One region of the Pseudomonas poae RE*1-1-14 genome, then DNA from elsewhere that is predicted to be linked to it. Evidence: predicted binding sites of a transcription regulator. Region 1 holds the regulator's gene; each other region holds the start of a gene.
What was found. Region 1 encodes FliA, which starts transcription of late flagellar genes. Its sites were predicted from a motif close to CTAAAGTTTNNNNNNNNNNNGCCGNTAA; they were not measured.
Positions count from the first base shown of each region.

Region 2: H045_RS12395 (methyl-accepting chemotaxis protein) is a predicted target of FliA. The motif match lies at 3,204-3,231, and genes of this name have one in related genera.
Region 3: H045_RS02645 (flagellar protein MotY) is a predicted target of FliA. The motif match lies at 2,800-2,827, and genes of this name have one in related genera.

Region 1 covers NC_020209.1:3,006,931-3,012,274, reverse strand. The annotation lists gene flhF (flagellar biosynthesis GTPase FlhF) at 1-699, shown strand, start outside; gene fleN (flagellar synthesis regulator FleN) at 805-1,638, shown strand; gene fliA (RNA polymerase sigma factor FliA) at 1,635-2,375, shown strand; gene H045_RS12955 (chemotaxis response regulator CheY) at 2,543-2,917, shown strand; gene H045_RS12950 (protein phosphatase CheZ) at 2,936-3,724, shown strand; gene H045_RS12945 (chemotaxis protein CheA) at 3,736-5,344, shown strand, end outside.
Region 2 covers NC_020209.1:2,861,576-2,866,919, reverse strand. The annotation lists gene H045_RS12400 (S8/S53 family peptidase) at 1-1,397, opposite strand, end outside; gene H045_RS12395 (methyl-accepting chemotaxis protein) at 1,491-3,113, opposite strand; partial or broken gene H045_RS25855 (methyl-accepting chemotaxis protein) at 3,371-3,508, opposite strand; partial or broken gene H045_RS25850 (PAS domain-containing protein) at 3,680-4,351, opposite strand; gene msrA (peptide-methionine (S)-S-oxide reductase MsrA) at 4,822-5,328, shown strand.
Region 3 covers NC_020209.1:584,818-590,161, forward strand. The annotation lists gene H045_RS24280 (bacterioferritin-associated ferredoxin) at 1-100, opposite strand, end outside; gene H045_RS02630 (peroxiredoxin) at 344-946, shown strand; gene rnt (ribonuclease T) at 1,020-1,691, opposite strand; gene pyrC (dihydroorotase) at 1,688-2,734, opposite strand; gene H045_RS02645 (flagellar protein MotY) at 2,891-3,799, shown strand; gene H045_RS02650 (argininosuccinate synthase) at 3,929-5,146, shown strand.

The sequences.
Region 1 (5,344 bases):
ATCGCCACCCCGGAAATCGAACCCCTGGAAGAGGGCGGTGTGATCGCCATGGTCGGCCCTGCCGGCATGGGCAAGACCACCACCCTGGCCAAGCTGGCCGCCCGTTACGTGCTCAAATACGGCGCCAACAACATCGCGCTGGTTAGCATGGACAGCTACCGTATCGGCGCCCAGGAGCAGCTCAAGACCCTCGGCCGCATTCTCAATGTGCCGGTGACCCACGTCGACCCGGGCCAGTCCCTGGCCAACGCCCTCGACCCGCTGCTGCGCAAGCGCGTGGTGCTGATCGATACCGCCGGCCTGCAAGCCAGCGACCCGGCGTTGCGCATGCAGCTGGAAAGCCTGGCGGGCCGCGGGATCAAGTCGAAAAATTACCTGGTGCTTGCAACCACCAGCCAGAAACAGGTTCTTACCGCTGCGTATCATAGTTACAAGCGCTGCGGGCTGGCCGGCTGCATCCTCACCAAGCTCGACGAAACCGCGAGCCTGGGCGAGGTGCTGAGCCTGGCAATCAGCCATGAATTACCGGTCGCCTACCTGACCGACGGCCCGCGGATCCCGGATGATCTGCATCTGCCGCGTCGTCATCAGTTGGTCAGCCGTGCCGTGAGTGTGCAAATGCAAGACGAGCCTAGCGAGGAAGCAATGGCTGATATGTTCGCCGACCTTTACCACAACCCGGCAAAACGGGTCGGTTGAGGCAGGATGAACGCCGTGAAATGTACCTACATCGATGGTCTGCAAGCGATTCAAGCGGCCAAGCCATGTAGCCTGCGTCTAAGCAAGACAAGGTAAAGAAATAAAATGGGCAGCATGCATCCCGTACAGGTGATCGCGGTGACCGGCGGCAAAGGTGGCGTCGGGAAAACTAACGTGTCAGTGAATTTGTCCCTGGCCCTGGCAGAGCTTGGCCGTCGCGTCATGCTGCTGGACGCTGACCTGGGCCTGGCGAACGTGGACGTTCTGCTGGGGCTGACCCCCAAACATACGCTCGCCGATGTGATCGAGGGGCGCTGTGAGCTGCGCGATGTGTTGCTGCAGGGGCCTGGCGGGATCCGCATCGTGCCGGCTGCCTCTGGCACCCAGAGCATGGTGCACCTGAGCCCGGCGCAGCATGCCGGCCTGATCCAGGCGTTCAGCGACATTGGCGACAACCTCGACGTGCTGGTGATCGATACCGCCGCCGGCATTGGCGAGTCCGTGGTCAGCTTTGTACGCGCTGCGCAGGAAGTGCTGCTGGTGGTGTGCGACGAGCCCACCTCGATCACCGACGCCTACGCCCTGATCAAACTGCTTAACCGTGACTACGGCATGAATCGCTTCCGCGTGCTGGCCAATATGGCCCAGAGCCCGCAGGAAGGGCGCAACCTGTTCGCCAAGCTGACCAAGGTCACGGATCGTTTTCTTGATGTCGCCCTGCAATACGTTGGCGCGGTTCCCTACGACGAATGCGTGCGCAAGGCTGTGCAAAAACAGCGTGCGGTCTACGAAGCATTCCCGCGTTCCAAGTGCGCGCTGGCATTCAAGGCGATTGCCCAGAAGGTCGATACCTGGCCGCTGCCCGCCAACCCGCGCGGGCATCTGGAATTCTTCGTCGAGCGATTGGTGCATCAGACAAGCGCGGGTCCTGTGCTATGACATCCAGCGGCTACAACCTCTATAAAAAATCGGCACGTGACAGCCAGGGCGAATTGATCGAGCGCTATGCGCCGCTGGTCAAGCGCATCGCCTATCACCTGCTGGCACGCCTGCCGGCCAGCGTGCAGGTCGAAGACCTGATCCAGGCCGGCATGATCGGTCTGCTCGAAGTGTCGACCAAGTACGACGCGAGCAAGGGCGCCAGTTTCGAGACGTATGCGGGTATTCGTATCCGTGGCGCCATGCTCGATGAAGTGCGTAAAGGGGATTGGGCGCCGCGTTCGGTGCACCGCAATACGCGGATGGTCAGTGACGCAATTCGCTCAATTGAAGCAAAAACCGGTCGCGACGCTAAAGATCACGAAGTTGCGGCCGAACTCCAATTGAGTCTCGATGATTATTACGGGATTTTGAACGATACCTTGGGCAGCCGCCTGTTCAGTTTCGACGACCTGTTGCAGGACGGCGAACACGAAGGGCTGCACGAGGACGGCGCGAGTGCGCATATGGAACCGTCACGCGACCTGGAAGATGAACGTTTTCAGGGCGCACTGGCGGACGCCATTGCCAACTTGCCGGAGCGTGAGCGCCTGGTCCTGGCGCTGTACTACGACGAAGAGCTGAACCTCAAGGAAATCGGTGAGGTCCTGGGGGTCAGCGAATCGCGTGTCAGCCAGTTGCATAGCCAGTGCGCAGCCCGTTTGCGGGGGCGTTTGGGAGAGTGGCGCGCGCGCTGACAGGCAGTGTGGGGACACTGCAGACGATACCGCGAAGGTCACTACTTTCGCGGGTTCGACCCGTGGTGGACCCGGCAGTCCTTTTTGTGTAACGCCTGTTGATTGAAATGGCGCGTCCAGGTGCTGGGCGCGTTTAAGACTGCTTGGAGGTCGAATTGGACAAGAACATGAAAATCCTCATCGTTGATGACTTCTCAACGATGCGGCGGATCATAAAAAACCTGTTGCGTGACCTTGGGTTCACAAACACGGTCGAGGCGGATGACGGTATTACCGCGATTCCAATCCTCAACAGCGGCAGCATCGACTTTCTGGTAACCGACTGGAACATGCCGGGCATGACCGGCATCGACCTGTTGCGCCATGTGCGCGCCGACGAGAAGCTGCGCAGCCTGCCTGTGCTGATGGTGACCGCCGAAGCCAAGCGTGAACAGATCATCGAAGCCGCCCAAGCCGGGGTAAACGGTTACGTGGTCAAGCCATTCACGGCATTGGCGCTAAAAGAGAAGATCGAAAAAATCTTCGAACGCATCCAAGGCTAATGCCATCGCGGGGGAGCTATGGAGCAGAAAGAAACAACATTGGGCGATTTTGAGTCGACCCTGAAAAAGCATGCTCACGAGTTGGTCGAGAGCCTTGAAAAAGGTCATTTCGGCGACGCGGTGCAGTTGATCCATGAGCTTAACCAGACCCGTGACCGCGGCCTGTACCAGGAAGTGGGCAAGCTCACGCGCGAGCTGCACAGTGCGATCGTCAATTTTCAGATTGATCCGCACATGCCCCAGGCCGAAGAAATTTCGCAGATCACCGATGCCACTGAACGCCTGTCCTATGTGGTCAAGCTGACCGAGGCAGCGGCCAACCGCACCATGGACCTGGTGGAAAACGCCACGCCGCTGGTCAATGGCATGGCCACCGAAGCCCAGGCGCTCAGTCACGACTGGGGCCGCTTCATGCGTCGCGAAGTGGGTGCTGAAGAGTTTCGTGAGCTGGCCCGTCGGGTCGACGGTTTTCTGTCGCGTAGCGAACAGGAAAACCGCACCGTGGCGAGCAACCTCAACGATATTCTGCTGGCCCAGGATTACCAGGACCTCACCGGTCAAGTGATCAAGCGCGTGACCCAACTGGTCACCGAAGTGGAAAGCAACCTGCTCAAACTGGTGCTCATGGCCGGGCAGGTCGATCGTTTTGCCGGCATCGAACATGACCGTGCGGCGATCCTTTCGGAAAAAGATCCACAAAAACATCTCGCCAAGGGTGAAGGTCCGCAGATTCATGCCGATAAACGTGAAGACGTTGTGTCAGGTCAGGATGATGTCGATGACCTGTTATCCAGTTTAGGCTTCTAAGGAGCACCCACATGAGCTTCGGCGCCGATGAAGAAATCCTTCAGGATTTCCTTGTAGAGGCCGGCGAAATTTTAGAGCAACTGTCCGAACAACTGGTCGAGCTGGAAAGCCGACCGGATGATGCGAACCTGCTCAATGCAATTTTTCGCGGTTTTCACACTGTAAAAGGGGGCGCCGGCTTCCTCCAGCTCCATGAGCTGGTGGAGTGCTGCCACATCGCCGAGAACGTGTTCGACATCCTGCGCAAGGGTGAGCGAAAGGTCGACTCGGAGTTGATGGACGTGATTCTCGAAGCACTGGATGCGGTCAACGGCATGTTCAGCGAAGTGCGCGAACGTGCCCCGATCACCGCCGCCACCCCGGAACTGCTGGCCGCCCTGGCGCGCCTGGCAGAGCCAGCTGACGAGGCGGTCGCCGTGCAAGCTGCGCCTGCACCGGTGGCCGAGCCTGAGCCTGAGCCGGATGTCACCGACAGCGAGTTCGAACAACTGCTCGATTCGCTCAACGCCGTGAAGGCCGAGGCCGAAGCACCGCAAGCGCCACAGCCACCGGCTGCGGCACCTGCCGCGCCGACCAGCGAAGACATCACCGACGCCGAATTCGAATCCCTGCTCGACCAGTTGCATGGCAAAGGTCAGTTCGCTGCCGACGCCGTGGCACCGGTGGCCGCGCCGCCCGCAGCCACAGCCAGCGCCAGCACCGATATCACCGACGACGAATTCGAAGCCTTGCTCGACCAACTGCACGGCAAGGGCACGTTCGCTGCCGATGCCTTGCCGGAAGTCGCCGCGACGGCGCCAGCCGCCGCCGCGCCAGCCGCTGCTGCCGCCAGCGCAGCACCGGCCGGTGACGGGTTGATCAGCGATCACGAATTCGAAGCCTTGCTCGACGAACTGCATGGCAAGGGCAAGTTCGCCGAAGTGGCCCCGGCCGCAGCGGCGACTGCCGCGCCTGTGGCCGCCAAGCCAGCACCTGCACCGGTCGCCAAGCCAGCACCTGCACCGGTCGCCAAGCCGGCACCTGCACCGGTGGCCAAGCCCGCGCCGGCACCGGCCGCAGCACCTGCACGTGCCCCGGCTGCCGCCGTGGCCGAAAAACCGGTCACCACCGAAGCCGAAACCACCGTACGGGTAGACACCGCACGCCTGGACGACATCATGAACATGGTGGGCGAGTTGGTGCTGGTGCGTAACCGTCTGGTGCGCCTGGGCCTGAGCAGTGGCGATGAAGCCATGCAAAAGGCCGTGTCGAACCTCGACGTGGTCACCGCCGACCTGCAGACCGCGGTGATGAAAACCCGCATGCAGCCGATCAAGAAAGTCTTCGGCCGCTTCCCGCGTCTGGTTCGCGACCTGGCACGCCAGCTCAAGAAAGAAATCAACCTGGAACTGGTGGGCGAAGAAACCGACCTCGACAAGAACCTTGTCGAGGCCCTGGCCGACCCGTTGGTCCACTTGGTGCGCAACGCTGTCGACCACGGCGTGGAAACTCCCGAAGAGCGTGAAGCGGCGGGCAAGTCGCGCAGCGGCAAGGTGATTCTGGCGGCCGAGCAGGAAGGCGACCATATCCTGCTGTCGATCACCGACGATGGCAAAGGCATGGACCCGGCGATCCTGCGCA
Region 2 (5,344 bases), 150 kb from region 1:
ACATTCGACGAACTGCGCGTCACCGCATACGCCGGGTCGTCAACCGCCAACCCGTTGCGCTCGCCACGCTGATGCCCGCCCACCACCAGCAATTGCTCGGTGATAAATGAGGAGGGCAGGCGGTAGTCGTCCGTACCGGAGAACGCCGAGCCGTTACCGGCAGAGTTCACCACGATCACATCGGGATGCTCCTTGCGCAGCCAGAGAAAAAATTCTTCGAGCAATTCTTCATAGCCGCTCATGACGATGCCAGAGCGCAGCAAGGAGTCGACGTCATCCCCGTTGACGTCTTTGGCGCCGACGCGATGGATGCCCCAGCTCCAGTTGAGCACGCGTACGCCGTCCTCCACCAGGTTGACCGACGCGGCGATATTGGCCGTGATGCCCGCATCGGAATCACGGTCGACGATCACCTCGAAGCCGCCGCTGGCCTTGTCCAGCCCGCGCAGGAAACCACTGTTGCCGCCGTCGTCCCAGCGCGCCGCGAGTATGCCCGCGACCGTGGTGCCGTGGCCGTCCGGCGCATTTGTGTCGCGCGCATACACGCAGGTGCGTTTGGCGGCGCAGGCGCCGAGGTAATCGGCGAAGTCGGCGGTGTCGAAATCCACCCCGCGCTCGATCACCCCCACGCGCACCGGTTGCGGCAGGATCGGCGTGTGACGGCCCGGAAGGCGGCTTTGGTAATAAGTCACCGCATCGAGAAAGCGGTTGGCCGCCCACTCATCGGAGTCCGGCGCCGGTTTGTCGGGTTTCTCGCGCGGCGCGGCGGCCTCGGCCTCTTCAGCGGCGGATTCTTCGACCACCACCGCATCGACGCTGGTCTCGCTGCCCAAACGCAACACCAGCGCATCGCGCTGCACCAGGTCCCTGGCGGGCAGGCGCAGCTGGAACAGGTTCAGCGGGGCAATACTGCCGACCACCGTCGCCCCATATTTGCGGGCCAGCCGCTCGGCTTCCTGGCGGCCGTCGTGATCTTCTTCGATCAGCACGCTGACCAGGTCGACGTAGGTGGTCAACCCGTCCATGTTCTTCGCCACTTCGCTGGGCTTTGCCGCCACCACGTGGCTGTTGCGCAGGCTCAGCCAGGCCGCGTTGCTGACGCGGGCGCCGTCCTCAAGCCACACGGGGCCGCTTTGGTAGTGGCTGCTGTCCAGATGCACGCGAAGGGTATTACCGTCACGCTGCACCGCGCTCGCCGGCAAAGCGGCGTTACCCAGTTTGAGCGTCGGCGTGGCGTCACCCAGGCCGCGAGCGGTCAGGCACCAGGCTTGCTGACGGTTTTCCAGCAGGTCGCCGCAGCGCTGCAAGTTCTGCAGGCGCAGCGGTTCCTGGGCGGCGGCGGCCGTGCTGGCCGCCAGAGAGAAGAGGGAGGCGAGGGCTGCGGTTTTCAGAGGCATGAGCCAGGTTCTTTGCCGGGGAGGTTGTTTCTCCGACTGCAACGGGGCCGGCTTCGTTCAGCGTGCGCCGAGCGCGGCCCCGCATCCTGTGGGTTACAACTGGAACTTGCTCACTTCGTGCTGAAGGCTGGTGGCCAGGTTCTTCAGGCCGCCGCTGGTCTTGAGCAACTCCTGCACCGACACGTTGTTCATTTCCGCCATCTGCGCCGAGCGCTCGACGTTGCGGGCAACGTCCTGGCTGGCCATGGTCTGCTCACGCAAGGCGAAGGAGATCTGATCGACCACCTGTAGCACTTTCTCCGAGCTGTCGCGGATTTCGACGATGGCCGCACCAGCAGTCCCCGCCGTTTCCACGCCCTGGCTCACTTCAAGCACACCACCGCGCATGCTTTCGACGGTTTCGCGCACGCCGGCCTGGATTTTCTCGATCATGATCGCGATTTCCTTGGTCGACTTGCCGGTGTTCTGCGCCAGCAGGCGCACCTCATCGGCCACCACGGCAAACCCGCGGCCTTGCTCGCCGGCCCGGGCCGCTTCGATGGCGGCGTTGAGCGCCAGCAGGTTGGTCTGGTCGGCGATGCCCTGAATCACGCTGATGATCGAGGAAATCTGTTCGGAGTGCTGGCCCAGCCCGGCCACCTGGGTGGAGGAGTGCTGCACGGTCCTGGCAATGCCGTTCATGCTCGACAGGGTATTTTCGATGACGCGCGCGCCATCCTTGGATTGTTCGCCCGAACGGCTGGCAAGCTGGTGCGCCTCATCGGCGTTTTCCGAGACGTGATGGATGCTCACGGTCAGCTCTTCAATGGTGGCCGCCATCATCGAGGCCGACGTCGACTGCTCCTGAATCGCACCGGACAGTTGCTCCGACGCGCCGGAAATCTGCTGCACCGACACCACCAACTGGTTGGCCGCTTCGCTGATCTGTTGAATCATTTCGCGCAGGCGCTTCTGCATGCGGTCGAAGGCTTTGGGCAGCTCGTCATGGCTGCTGGTGTCGATCACCGTATCCAGCTTGCCGTTGGCAATTGCGGTAGCGGCATCAATCGCCAGTTGCAGGCGCCCAGTGGTGCTGCGGCCCAGTGAGGTGGCGAGGATCAACGACAATACGGCCGAGAGAAGGCCGCCCACGATCAGGATCGTCAGCGCCGTGTGCTTGGCATCGATCATTTCCTGGCTTCGTTGCGCCAGCAGTGCGGTTTCAGTGGCGGTGATTTCAGCCAGGGTCGCACGCATGCTGTCCATCTTGGCCTTGTCCGCACCGGAGCTGATGCGCGCGTCCAGTTCGTCATCGGGCAGGTTATTGGCCGTCAGGCGTTTGCGCAGGGCGATGATCGGATCGACGTCCTCGGCAAGCCAGCGTTTTTGCATGTCGCCCAGGGTGGCCAGGCGCTGTTGCTGCGCCGGATTATCCGCAGTCAGGCGTTTAAGCAGGTCCAACTTCTCCGAAAAGCGTTTTTCGCCGGCAACCAGGGGTTCCAGAAAATTGTCTTTGGCCGCGATGACGAAACCGCGCATGCCGGTTTCGATATTGATGAGTTGTTCCAGCGCCAATTGTGTGGCACTTATTACTTCATACGTGTGCACGTTACTATTTGTAGCATCTTCTACTGTCTCGAAGCCGATATAGGCGCTCCCCACCAATAACCCGATCAGTACAACGACTGCGGTGAAACTTGCATAAAGTTTTTGCGAGATGCTTAGTTTGCTGAACATGATGTTCGGTCCTGAAACGTGCCTGTCCGTGGCATGTATATTGGGATTTTTTTATGTGTTTCGGGCAGGGATTAGGGGCTCCGTAATTAACTATCGGCCGTACTGTTATTAACTTTAGAGGCGGCCTGGATACTTCGATAGTTCACAACAAATTTTTACGTGTTGTTCATTGACTGCATAAGACGCCTCTCGCCGCAACGGGAGAGGCGCCTGAAAGGGATGACTTACCGAGCAATCATCCCGGCAGCCTGTTCGGTCGCTTCAGTGGTGCGCGTTGCCAGCTTGCGCACCTCATCGGCCACCACTGCGAAACCACGCCCGGCCTCGCCGGCACGCGCCGCTTCAATCGCAGCATTGAGCGCGAGCAGGTTGGTCTGGCTGGCGATGCTCTGGATCGTCCCGACTATCTGCGACAACTGCGCAATGTTGGTTTCAAGCGTGCGCTGGTGTTCACCCTCCGCTGCGCGCAACGCTTGCTGCTCATGCTGCAGGTGCACATCCACCAGCGCGCCCACCACGCGCAATGGTGCGCCCTGGGGATCGCGGCGCGTCTGACCGCGGGCGCGGAACCAGCGGTATTCGCCACTTTTCATCTTCAACCGGTATTCGATATCAAACGGCGTTTGCCCTGACTTGTCATTCAGGTGCGCACCAAAGGCGTTCAGGCTGCGCTCCTTGTCATCCGGGTGCAGCCGGGAGGCCCAGCTGTCCAGCACATCGGGAAACTCTTGCACCGTTTCAAAACCCAGCAGGCGCCGAAACTGAGGCGACCACCAGAAGGGGTTCTTCGGGTTCACCGGGTCGCCGGCAATCACCTCCATGTCCCATAAACCGTCGGACAGCATCTCCCGGGCCAGTTCGAAGCGAGTGATGATTACGTCGTGCTCCTGATCGCGCTGCAACTGATCATGAATATCGCGCAACGCACCGGCCACGCGGATCGGCGTGCCGCGCTCATCGCGCAGCGTTTCACCCTGGGCGTGAAACCAGCGGTAGGAACCGTCCTTCATCGCCAGCCGATTGTTCACGTTGTACGGCGTGTTTCCCGATTTGTCGTTGAGATGCCGCGCAAACGCGTCGAGCGTCGCCTGCTTGTCCTGTGGATGCAGGCGGTCGGCCCAACTGGCCAGCACATTCGGGAAATCACGCTCGTTAGAAAAGCCCAGCAGGCTGCGAAATTGCGGCGACCACCAGAAACGATTCTTCGGATTGATTGGGTCGCCCGCCACCACCTCCATGTCCCAAAGGCCCTCGCTGGAGGCGCGGTTGACCAGGTCGAAGCGGATTTCCGAAGCCTGGGCGGAGGCGGCGGACTCGCGCAGCAATTCACGGGCAGACTCGAGTTCGTCTTCGAGTTGGGTGATGCGCGATTGCGATTCGCGGCTGGAGGCTTCGAGCACTGCCAAGGCATCAAGCACGGGCGGGGCGGTTTTGTGGCGGTCGACAGGGGAGAGGTGACCGTTTTTGATCGCTGCTGTCAGTTGGTGCAGGGCGCGACGGTCACGGTGTAGAAAGGCAAAGATGGACATAGCGTAAAGGCTCGATAAATGTTGCGGGCCTCATCCATGGCACCTTGCCATCTATGTCGACAGGTTATTGAGAAACTGTACATTTTTTTTGGTTTTGTATCGGTGCTTGAGGCGTTGACTTGCTATTGGCGAGCACACCCCCATAACTAGCCGCATATCCATTAGCACAAGGGCAGACCATGACCAACCAAACCGAAACCGCCATCCTCGCCGGCGGCTGCTTCTGGGGCATGCAGGACCTGCTGCGCCGCTACCCCGGCGTGCTGCGCACACGCGTCGGCTACACCGGCGGCGACGTGCCCAATGCCACCTATCGCAACCATGGCGACCACGCCGAAGCGATCGAAATTGTGTTTGACCCTGCGGTGATCACGTATCGGCAGATTCTGGAGTTCTTCTTCCAGATCCACGACCCCAGCACGCCCAACCGGCAGGGCAACGACCTCGGGCCCAGCTACCGTTCGGCGATTTATTACCTGAGCGATGCGCAACGGGACGTGGCCGAAGATACCGTCGCTGATGTTGATGCATCGAAGTTATGGCCGGGGCCGGTGGTGACCGAGATTGAGCCGGCGAGGGAGTTTTGGGAGGCGGAGCCGGAGCACCAGGATTACCTGGAGCGGATTCCTGACGGGTACACGTGTCACTTTGTGCGGGCGGGGTGGAAATTGCCAAAGCGCGCCTGACCTGATGCCGATCAGT
Region 3 (5,344 bases), 2.4 Mb from region 1:
CGCCCGTGGTTTCGCGCACTTCCTTGTAGCTGCAGCAACCTTCATAGATTGCTTCGCGGATTTGTCCGTCGGTGACGCCAGTACAAAGGCACACATACATAGGGAGAACCATCGCGGTGTGAGGCTTGAATGCATTGGATCTTAATGTTAACGAGAATGATTGTCAAAGTACATTCGCTGGGTATTTCACCGGCACGGGCCTCGCGCTGACGAACGGTTTTTTCAGTGTATGATGGCCGGTCTTCACGAAGCGTGACTGCGTCACAGGCCTGTCGCTTAAATACGGCAGACTCAACACCGGTCCTGTTACTTCAATCTTCACCCTTACATCAGGAGATACCCAATGAGCGTACTCGTCGGCAAACAAGCCCCGGATTTCGACGTACCTGCAGTGCTCGGCAATGGCGAAATCGTAGACAGCTTCAAGCTGTCTGAAGCCATCAAAGGCAAATACGGCCTGGTGTTCTTCTACCCGCTGGACTTCACTTTCGTCTGCCCGTCCGAGCTGATCGCTCTGGACCACCGCATGGACGACTTCAAGGCCCGCAACGTTGAAGTGGTTGCCGTGTCCATCGACTCCCATTTCACCCACAACGCGTGGCGCAACACGGCCATCAACGATGGCGGCATCGGCAAAGTCAAATACACCATGGCTGCCGACATGAAGCACGAGATCGCCAAGGCCTACGACGTTGAGTCCGAAGGCGGTGTAGCGTTCCGTGGCGCGTTCCTGATCGACGACAAGGGCGTTGTGCGCTCGCAGATCATCAACGACCTGCCGCTGGGCCGTAACATGGAAGAGCTGATCCGTCTGGTCGACGCGCTGCAGTTCCACGAAGAGCACGGTGAAGTCTGCCCTGCCAACTGGAAAAAAGGCGACAAGGGCATGACCGCTTCCACCGAAGGTGTTGCGGCTTACCTGACCGAGAACGCTGGCAAGCTGTAAGCCTGATTCCAGGTACAAAAAAACCGGCCTGTGAGGGCCGGTTTTTTTTGTGGGAGGAACGCCCGGAAGAGTCTCAGTCGCCGAAATCTTCCCAGCCGCCCATCTGCTTCCACCGGTTGACGATGCCGCAGAACAGCTCTGCGGTTTTCTCGGTGTCGTAACGCGCCGAGTGGGCTTCGCGGCCGTCAAAGTCGATACCGGCGGCCTGGCAGGCCTTGGCCAATACCGTTTGACCGTAAGCCAGGCCGGCGAGGGTAGCGGTATCGAAGCTGGAGAAGGGATGAAACGGGTTGCGCTTCATGTCCAGGCGCGCCACGGCGGCGTTCAGGAAGCCCAGGTCGAAGCTGCTGTTGTGGCCAACCAGGATCGCGCGTTTGCAGCCATTGGCTTTCAATGCCTTGCGTACGCCACGGAAGATATCGGTCAGCGCCGCTTCTTCACTTACCGCCATGCGCAGGGGGTGATCGAGCTTGATGCCGGTGAATTCCAGGGCGGCGGCTTCGATATTCGCGCCTTCGAACGGCTCTACGCGGAAGAAATGCGTGTGTTCGGCAAACACGAATCCCTGCTCGTCCATACCGATGGTGGTGGCGGCGATTTCCAGCAAAGCGTCGGTGGCGCAGTTGAAACCACCGGTTTCTACGTCGATGACAACCGGCAGATAGCCACGAAACCGCTCGGCCATCGGATGACGGGAGCCGCCACCGCTGTGCTCGTGTTCGTCGTCGTAATGGTCTTCACTCACTTGCTTTCCTCCAGCAGGCGCCAGCGCAGTGTTTCACCGGCGCGCAGCGGGATGACGGTCAGCTCGCCGAACGGCAGGCTGGCGGGGGCGGTCCAGTCTTCGCGGACCAGGGTGATGCGGTCGGTATTAGCCGGCAGGCCGTAGAAGCGCGGCCCGTTGAGGCTGGCAAAAGCTTCAAGCTTATCCAGCGCATTGCGTTGTTCAAACGCTTCGGCGTACAGCTCGATGGCAGCAAACGCGGTGTAGCAACCTGCGCATCCGCAGGCGGCCTCCTTGGCGTGCTGGGCGTGGGGTGCCGAGTCGGTGCCGAGGAAGAACTTCGGGCTGCCGCTGGTGGCTGCGTCCAGCAAAGCCACCTGGTGGGTGTTGCGCTTGAGGATCGGCAGGCAGTAAAAATGCGGCCGAATCCCGCCCACCAGCATGTGGTTGCGGTTGTACAGCAGGTGATGAGCGGTGATGGTCGCGCCGACGTTTTCCGAGGCTTCGGTGACGAACTGCACGGCATCAGCAGTGGTGATGTGCTCGAACACCACCTTGAGCGTCGGGAACAGCTCGACCACGCGACGCATGTGCTCGTCGATGAAGATCTTCTCGCGGTCGAACACATCCACGTCGCCACGGGTGACCTCACCGTGGATCAACAACGGCATGCCGACATCCGCCATGGCTTCGATGGCCGGCAGGATCTTGTCGATGCTGGTCACGCCGGAGTCGGAGTTGGTGGTGGCGCCCGCCGGGTACAGCTTGGCGGCGTACACAAAGCCGCTGGCATGGGCTTCGCGAATTTCTTCAGGCAGGGTGCGGTCGGTGAGGTAGAGCACCATCAACGGTTCGAAGCGGCTGCCAGCCGGTCGCACGGCGAGGATGCGCTGGCGATAGGCATCGGCTTGCGCGGCATTGCGCACCGGAGGTACCAGGTTGGGCATGATGATGGCACGGCCAAACGTGCGCGCTACATCGGCCACGGTGTGGGGTAACGCAGCACCATCGCGAAGATGAATATGCCAGTCGTCGGGACGCAGCAGGGTCAGGCGGTCGGACATTGGGGATTCCAGGCGGGTCAATCTGGTGGGAATGCTACCGGAAAAGACTGTTGCAGGCACTCGCTATCAAGTTTTGCAGGATACGACCGATAGCAGGGGGTATGCCTTAACGACGTATGACGCCTTGATGTGTTGTAGAAACCAGTGGAGCCGCCCGTGCGCCAGCATTATCTAGCCCTGCTCAGTGTGTTCGCCAGCCTGCCTGCAATGGCCCTCACGTTCCAGACCCGTCTGGAGAACATTGAGTGGAAGGTGGAAGGCGATCAGTTCGAGTGCCGTCTGACCCAGCCGATCACCGATTTCGGCTCGGGTGAGTTCGTGCGCCGGGCCGGCGAGCAGGCGACGTTTCGCCTCAAGGCCTATAACGGTGCACTTGGCGCAGGCTCGGCGACGCTGCTGGCGGCCGCTGCACCGTGGCAGCCGGGGCGCGGCGATATCAATCTGGGCGCGGTGCGGGTTGGCAGCGGCGATGTGCTGTTCAACAGCTCCCAGGCACAGGCCGGGCGTCTGTTCACGGGTCTTCTGGAAGGGCGCAGCCCCACGGTGCGCCATTACGGGCGCGAGGGCGGTTACTCGGAAGTTCGCCTGTTGCCGGTGAAATTCAACAAGGCTTTCAACGACTATCAGCTGTGCACCGCCAAGCTGTTGCCGATGAATTACGATCAGGTCAAACAGACCGAAGTCGGCTTCCCCGGCGGTGGCGTTGAGCTGGATGCCGCCGCCAAGCAGAAGCTGTCAGTGATTCTGGCGTACCTGAAGGCCGATCCCACGGTTAACCATATGGAGTTGAACGGTCACTCCGACAACAGCGGCAACCGCCTGACCAATCGCGATGTTTCGCGCCGCCGCGCCCTGGCGGTGATGGACTACTTCAAGGCCAATGGCATTGCGGAGTCGCAGATCACCCTGCGATTCCATGGTGAAAGCTATCCCTTGGCGCCCAACACCAATGCGGCCAACCGCGCGCGCAACCGTCGCGTGAACATTCAGCTTGAGCGCGTGGCTGCCCCCGAGAAACCGGCACCGCAGGCCGCCGCTCCGGGCAATCCGGCACACACCTCGTAAGGTGCGACCCCCGGTCGCGCCGTCGACATAATCTGTCGCTTTATCTTCATTTGCTGTCGCGCCCCTGTAAATTCACGGTTTTGAACGGTAGAATCGTCGCCTTTCCGTACAACCCCGTGGAGTGATGGCATGGCCGACGTAAACAAGGTCGTTCTCGCGTATTCCGGCGGCCTGGACACTTCGGTGATCCTCAAGTGGCTGCAGGATACTTATAACTGTGAAGTGGTGACCTTCACCGCTGACCTGGGTCAGGGCGAAGAAGTCGAACCTGCACGCGCCAAGGCGCAAGCCATGGGCGTGAAAGAGATCTACATTGACGACCTGCGCGAAGAGTTCGTCCGCGATTTCGTCTTCCCGATGTTTCGCGCCAACACCGTCTACGAAGGCGAGTACCTGCTGGGTACCTCCATCGCACGTCCGCTGATCGCCAAGCGCTTGATCGAAATCGCCAACGAAACCGGCGCCGATGCCATTTCCCATGGCGCGACCGGCAAGGGCAACGACCAGGTGCGCTTTGAACTGGGCGCCTACGCCCTCAAGCCAGGCGTGAAAGTGATTGCACCGTGGCGTGAATGGGACCTGCTGTCCCGTGAAAAACTGATGGATTACGCTGAAAAGCACGCCATCCCGATCGAACGCCACGGCAAGAAGAAGTCTCCGTACTCGATGGACGCCAACCTGCTGCACATCTCCTATGAAGGCGGCGTGCTGGAAGACACCTGGACCGAGCACGAAGAAGATATGTGGAAATGGACCGTCTCCCCGGAGAACGCTCCAGACAAGCCGCAGTATTTGGAACTGACCTACCGCAACGGCGATATCGTCGCGCTGGACGGCGTCGAGATGACCCCGGCCACCGTGCTGGCGACCCTCAACCGTATTGGCGGCGAGCACGGTATCGGCCGTCTCGACATCGTCGAGAACCGTTACGTGGGCATGAAGTCCCGTGGCTGCTACGAGACCCCGGGCGGCACCATCATGCTGCGTGCGCATCGCGCCATCGAGTCCATCACCCTGGACCGCGAAGTGGCTCACCTCAAAGACGAGCTGATGCCCAAGTACGCCAGCCTGATCTACACCGGTTACTGGTGGAGCCCTGAGCGTGTGATGCTGCAACAAATGATCGACGCCTCCCAGGCCCATGTGAACGGCGTTGTGCGCCTGAAGCTGTACAAGGGCAACGTGATCGTCACCGGGCGCAAGTCCGATGAGTCGCTGTTCGACGCCAACATCGCCACCTTCGAAGAAGACGGCGGCGCCTATAACCAGGCAGACGCGGCGGGCTTCATCAAGTTGAACGCACTGCGCATGCGCATTGCGGCCAATAAAGGTCGCAAGCTGTTCTGAATGTTCCAGGTGATCTGAAAAAAAGGCCCCTTATTCAAGGGGTCTTTTTTTTGAACGCAATGAATATATAGCGAGCAATGTGTTTAAAACTTGTTTGTTACTCATCATAAGATTCTTGATGTGTTTTTTTGTGCTGAAGTGTCACGAACGCAATGAAATGTTTACACCCTGGCAGGAACTATCTCCTACAGAAAAATC